One region of the Breznakia sp. PFB1-19 genome, then DNA from elsewhere that is predicted to be linked to it. Evidence: a T-box and tRNA genes for the amino acid it is inferred to sense, from the RefSeq annotation. Region 1 holds a T-box; the other holds one or more tRNA genes.
The links. A T-box is a leader RNA that pairs with one kind of tRNA and senses whether it is charged. The one in region 1 lies ahead of tyrS (tyrosine--tRNA ligase), so its partner is inferred to be a tRNA-Tyr.
Positions count from the first base shown of each region.

Region 2: it has a tRNA-Tyr gene. The T-box ahead of tyrS (tyrosine--tRNA ligase) is inferred to sense a tRNA for this amino acid. The anticodon was not compared.

Region 1 covers NZ_JARXXJ010000003.1:145,505-148,925, forward strand. The annotation lists gene M2098_RS02950 (hypothetical protein) at 1-169, opposite strand, end outside; gene tyrS (tyrosine--tRNA ligase) at 284-1,510, opposite strand; T-box leader at 1,544-1,724, opposite strand; gene M2098_RS02960 (LacI family DNA-binding transcriptional regulator) at 1,721-2,716, opposite strand; gene M2098_RS02965 (hypothetical protein) at 2,736-3,224, opposite strand; gene M2098_RS02970 (hypothetical protein) at 3,214-3,421, opposite strand, start outside.
Region 2 covers NZ_JARXXJ010000020.1:20,103-23,523, forward strand. The annotation lists gene alr (alanine racemase) at 1-147, opposite strand, end outside; gene M2098_RS09135 (hypothetical protein) at 157-585, opposite strand; tRNA gene M2098_RS09140 (tRNA-Val) at 1,020-1,095, shown strand; tRNA gene M2098_RS09145 (tRNA-Thr) at 1,103-1,179, shown strand; tRNA gene M2098_RS09150 (tRNA-Tyr) at 1,189-1,272, shown strand; tRNA gene M2098_RS09155 (tRNA-Gln) at 1,293-1,368, shown strand; tRNA gene M2098_RS09160 (tRNA-Lys) at 1,385-1,460, shown strand; tRNA gene M2098_RS09165 (tRNA-Gly) at 1,464-1,537, shown strand; gene M2098_RS09170 (hypothetical protein) at 1,642-2,460, opposite strand; gene M2098_RS09175 (Maf family nucleotide pyrophosphatase) at 2,540-3,121, shown strand.

The DNA of each region.
Region 1 (3,421 bases):
TGAAATTAAAGGGTATATCATAACTATCCGAACCGTTTTGTGCATTGGCAACGATTCGTTCTTTAAATACATTATAAATTTGCATTGCTTGTGAACTCGCTTCATCACTAGTTTTACAACTAACAAGGAGTACGGCTGCAATCAAGCATAAGAGTGTTTTTTTTCGCATAATTACCTCTAGATGATTATACCATAATTGGACTTAGAATAAAGTGAATTTGGTATTGTCTTTGTTCACGAAAACTTCAGAAAAGAAAAGACGTACATCGCTGTACGCCATTTGTTAGATAAGCTCTAATACGTAGTAATTACGTTTTCCTTTTTTCACAATTGTGTAGTTATTAATAATACATTGTTCTTTATTTACATTGTATTCCACATCTGTCACTTTAATTCCGTTAATCGCAATTGAATTTCCACTAACAAATTCACGTGCTTCACGTTTACTAGATGCAATATTGCTTTCTACTAAACAATTAATAATATCCATTCCTTCTTTAACTTGAATTGTATCAAATCCACGAATTGCATCAGCAAGTTCATTTTTATCAAGATCTTGAATATTCCCTTTAAATAGTGCATTCGTAATACGCAATGCCTTATCGTATTCATCTTCTCCATGTAAGTATGTAACTACTTCTTTAGCAAGTACTTTTTGTGCTTCACGTTTGAATGGTTCTGTTTTTACTTTTTCTTCTAATGCTTCAATGGTTGGACGATCTAAGAACGTTAATTTCTTTAAGTAGTCAATTACTTTTTCATCTTCAGCATTAACTAAGAATTGGTAAAGTTCATATGAAGATGTTTGGTTTTTATCTAACCAAATTGCTTTTCCTTCACTTTTTCCAAATTTTGTACCATCTGCTTTCGTAATTAGCGGCATAGTAAATCCAAATGCTTCTTTACCTGTCTTTTTACGGATCAATTCAATTCCTGCAGTAATGTTTCCCCATTGGTCTTGTCCACCAACTTGCAATACTGTATTCTTGTTATCAAATAAGTGTAAGAAATCTAACGCTTGTAAAATCATGTACGAAAATTCTGTATATGTAATACCAATATCCATTCTTGATTTTACAGTTTCTTTAGCTAGCATATAGTTCAAGTTAAAGTATTTACCATAATCACGAAGATAATCAATGAAGTTTAAATCTTTCATCCAGTCATAGTTATTCACAACTTCAAAACCAAAGATATCTTCTACTTGTTTGCGTAGTTTACGGTAGTTATGATCCAATTGTTCTTTGGTAATCATTGGACGTTCGGTATTAGGTTTTGGATCTCCAATAAGTCCGGTTCCTCCACCAACTAATAAAATTGGGTGATGTCCTGCATCTTTCAAACGTTTTGCGATTAGAAAACTAGAGTAGTGTCCAATATGTAAGGAATCTCCTGTTGGATCTGTCCCAATGTAAAATGTAATACTCTTGTTGTTTAACATGTCTTCAATTTCTGGAGAACTTATATCATTGATAAGTCCACGCCATTGTAATTCTTCAAATAATTTCATCTCATATCTCCTCAAAATAAAAAAACGCCCTCATCTAAGGACGTTATAAACGCGGTACCACCTTAGTTCATAAGTAAACTTATGCACTTAACCCCTTAACGCTGAGTTGCGTAAACGCTCATAGGTGTATTTCCTAACTCTTTTGCATGGCTTTCACCAACCGCCATTTCTCTAGTGCTTAATCATTAGGTTCTTGTCTAATCTACACGTTTATTTTGTTGTTTGTCTTGGAGTAAACACATAGCTTAACTCCGTTTCTCTATTATAACTGTCATGTTCATCATCTTGCAACATTTTTGTCATAATTCGCATTGACACTGCACCTAAATCATAGTCAGGAATTTTAAATCCTGAAATTTGTGGACGTGCCATTACGTTATATTTACTATCTAATACACAAACAAGTTGCATATCATTTGGAATATCAATTCCTACTTCTTTGGCAACATTTAATACAGCCATCGCTTGTGAATCACGGTATGTGAACACAAACTCATGTGTATTGTTGTTGAAGTATTCTTTTAAGTACTCATATGATGAGCGGTATTCTTTTGGAATCGTAATATAGTTTTCAAACACTTCACCGTGTTCTTCATATACACGTTTTAATCCTTTGTATAATTCTTCGATCATCGCAGGATTTTTACGGTCTTCAACTAAAGCCATATTGCGAATTCCTGATTCATATAACTGTGAAGCATAATCATAAATAAGTGCTTCATAATCAACATACACCGAACAAATATTGTTGTTGGAAATACGGTTTCCAATAACAACAATTGGAACATCATAGTTTGTTAGTGTCGCAATATCGTCATTATTTAACTTGTCATTAAAAATCACCACTCCATCAACTCGTGATTTAATAATGGTTTCAATGATATCACTTGTTGCTGAAATTCCTTCAGTTGTCGTATGTAATACCATGTTGTAGTTATATAATTTTGCAACATCAATTAACCCATTGATAATTTGTCCAGTATAGAAGAAACTTGCTTCTGGAATCACAAAGGCAATCGTTGTTGTCTTTTGTAAAGCAAGACCTTGCGCAATCGCATTTGGCTTGTATCCTAGTTTCTCAATTGCTTCTTGAACTTTTAGACGTGTGTCTTCACGTACCACTTCTGAGCCGTTAATAACACGAGACACCGTAGCTAAGGATACGTCTGCTTCTTTTGCAACATCGTAAATTGTAATTCTTTTCATGTATCGTTACTACCTTTCATTACCCTTTCTTCTTTAATAGATTTTTCACTCCATCAGCAACTTTTTGGGTAAAATCAATTGTTGCATCTTTTGCAGTTTCAATCTTTTCTTGAACATCGTCACGTGCCATAAAATCATTCACGCTTTGTCCGACTTTTTGTACAGTCTCATTTTTCGAAATCGACTCTACAACGTCATCAAATGTATTATTTAATTTCTTTAGAACATCTTGAACTCGATCGTCTTCTTTGAAGTCTTCAAGCGCTTTTTTAGTAGCTTCAACCATCTTTTCAACTTGTTCTTTTGCTTTTTCAAAAAATTCTTGTGTTTGTTCAGAATCTTTAACATCTTTTACTTTTTCTTTTGTTTTATTAAATACTTTTTCTAATTCTTGTGAAAGATTATCAATAATTTCCTTCTTTTTTGAGTCATCTTTATGCTCATCTTCTAAACGAATAATGTCATATTTTGTTTGACTTTCAAACTCGTTAAATTCCTCATTCTTCATTGATAATGACCTCCTCTACTTCAACTGTAGTTTGATCTGAAGTTGATTTTGCGTGTCTAGGTTTTACCTTCACGCCTTTCGCTTTTTCCTTAACAGCGCTGAAACCTTCTTTCGCCGCATCAAGACCGGCATCAATCGTATCGCGTGTTTTGATATGGAAACGGTCGACGGTGTCCGAGATATCGCCAACCGTTTGT
Region 2 (3,421 bases), on a different contig from region 1:
TGTGTTCGCTACTTCAATATCACCATGTGAATATGCATCCGCTTTACAAACGCAAAAAACATTCCTATTTGAATGTTTTTTAATAAGATTATAGTTAAATACTAAGTTATCCAAATGAATTACAGCGTATGTCTGACGATATTTCATAAATCACACCTATACTATTTTTGCAGTGTAGTATGCAACATACCCAGAATACGCAATGATAATTATGCGAACTATATTGTATGGATCTGCAGTGAATAAATTTCCAAAGAATTCCGTAAGACTGTATGTAAACAGTTGAAACGAAATTGTTTGCAACATGAATACATAACGGAAGAACTCAGCTAATCCTAAACAAAGGATAAAACATAAAACAGCTAGAATAGAAAACTTGATATCGATTCCTCTTCCCATGTACTTTATTACATTACCAATTGCTAATGCAGCACCAACATATATAAGGGAGTAATACCAACCATGAAAAACTTGATAAAATGCTGCAATAAGTATTGCACATATTATTGAACAAATAATCCCATAAATCATAGCCACAGGAAATCTTTGCTTATTTCTTAAATTATCTGTGTTAAAAACATTCATATAAACCTCCAAAAATATTTGTTTATAGTATATCACACTAATTCACGCTTGTTTATGAATAACTTGTGAATACCATAAATCATTCATGTTTTTCTACAATATATCGAAAAAAGAAAATGGATTTGTTAAATAATTAGAGAAATATCAGATATTACATTATATAAGGAAAAGAGATTTTAATCATATTCCATAAGAAAATAAGTAATTTGAAATTATTTTAAAATTTTTTGTATTTTTTTGCTTTTTTTCATTGCCTTTTTGTTTTGTTTCGGTTATTATGAATAGGCGGTAATCAGCAAGGTATGAGCTTACACAGCTGACCCGACAGTGCTTTGAAAAAGTTGAAAAAGTTGAAAAAAATCTATTGACACTGCAAAGCACAAATGATAACATATAAAAGCACTGTGAACTGCTTAGGCAGATGCAGTAAAAATGGAGGTTTAGCTCAGTTGGGAGAGCATCTGCCTTACAAGCAGAGGGTCAGCGGTTCGAGCCCGTTAACCTCCACCATTTTTATGCCGACTTAGCTCAATCTGGTAGAGCAACTGACTTGTAATCAGTAGGTTGTGGGTTCAATTCCTATAGTCGGCACCATTTTTTTATGGAGGGGTAGCGAAGTGGCTAAACGCGGCTGACTGTAACTCAGTTCCTTAGGGTTCGGCAGTTCGAATCTGCCCCCCTCCACCATTATCTTTGGTTTGACTTCTTGGGGTATAGCCAAGCGGTAAGGCACCAGACTTTGACTCTGGCATTGCACTGGTTCGAATCCAGTTACCCCAGCCAATTTTAAATCATTTATGACCCCTTAGCTCAGTTGGTAGAGCATTTGACTTTTAATCAAAGGGTCGGGCGTTCGAATCGCCCAGGGGTCACCATCTGCGGGTGTAGTTTAATGGTAGAACTTCAGCCTTCCAAGCTGACTACGTGAGTTCGATTCTCATCACCCGCTCCATTTAAAGAAACAAGTACCTTGTAATCATATGGGTGCTTTTTTTTATATTCACTAGTCAGCTTTGGATGTAAGTTATTCGATTATTATTTTTGCTGAAGTTCGTCTTAACACTTAGGCATGGATTCTTCTAATAACTGATTCTCATCCCTAGGCAGCTCTTGATCTCGTATAATCATCGCACGTAATATATCATCCGAAATTTGATACCACTTTAATTGAACATGATAACGTGCTTTCTCGTATTTCGGGTTTTTATTCAAACAACGATTTAACGGTTGTATAGAAAACGGACCGATACGAGGACATGTTGTCTTTCTTTTCATTTGTCTTAGTACTTGTTCTTTTATTTCTTTTGTCGTAATCCACCAGTGATCTTCAACGATACCTAGAATTAGTGCATCAACCTTGCTAGAGAACCGAGTACCGACAAACATAAAGCGATCAAGGATTTTATCAATATTAGAAATCCTAGAGAAAGCGCGATTTATCTCATCTATTTCATACTGATTCAAAGCTTTATACTCTTCCCCACTCAATCGAACATCACCTTTTCCGTTTGTTGTTCCGTCCGCAAAGTGATAGCGTAAATATGCTTCTGTTGCCGAGTAAGAAACTCCAATTGAACGTAGAAATCGTATAAACTCATATACATTCTCTGTATGTACAGATGTCTTAAATCCCATTTTAACACTAATATATTTCTTTATTCCTTTAATTTCAATGTAAAAATCAGGTTTCATCTTTTCCTTAATATGATAAGCATAAATGATATCATCTTCATGTATATCGCCATACAATACCTCAACAAGGTCATACAATAATACAGGTAATTGCTTCACTTTCCTTTTATGAAAAACTCTAACAAACTCTTTTTCATTTTCTATACCACTTATTTCTTTCTTAAATGGAGTTTTGTGTTCCATATATATACTACCTCCTTAATTTCTTATAGTACATATATTACAAAAATCCTAAAAATGCTTTTTATGTTATACTACATATATGAAAATCGTATTAGCAACCACAGCAAAACATAAAAGCGAAATACTTACAAACGCGCATATTTATCACACGTGTCGCAAAGGTGACTTTGCTGAAGTAAAGAACATCGAAAATCCAAAACAACGCGCAATAGCCAACGCAACAGGCAAAGCTCAGTCAATACATCCAAATAGTGATGAAGTTGTTATCGGTCTAGATACATTTGTTGTTTTTGAAAATCAAATATTTGAAAAACCAAGAAATACTGAAGAAGCTAGAAATCGACTCAGACAGATGTCAGGAAGAACAAATGAAGTCTACACTGGTATTTGCATTATTGATTCAAGATCGCAAACGATTTTAACTGATGTTGCAAAAACTAAGGTTACCTTCTTCCCTATAAGTGACAAAAATATTGATTTGTATATAAAAAGCGAACCGAACTTGATTCACTCTACTGGTTATATTATTGAACATATGCTTAGCTGTTTCATCAAGTCCATAGAAGGTGAATACTACAATATTCTAGGTGTGCCTTGCGCAAAAATCTACGCAATGCTTGCATCTATTGGGTATGAATTTGGCGAGGGTAGGACAAAATAAAGTGGATACATTATTTAATATACCGTCATACTTTATGTTATATAATGCAATATAACTTATTTACATATTATGTTTTTAAGTTTATTATTATACTAATGAGATGTTAAAAGTTTCTAATCTTTCTCTTTTGCAACTCATTAGATTGAAACGTTCTTTTGTAACGTTAAAGTAATTGGTAACCATGATTCTATCTCCAACAAATGGTTTATAACCCTTTACTTTACATGAAGTGTAAATGGTATCGCACTTCAAATCGAGTGAATGTAATTTACTTATTCTACTACTTTGCTTAATTACCAA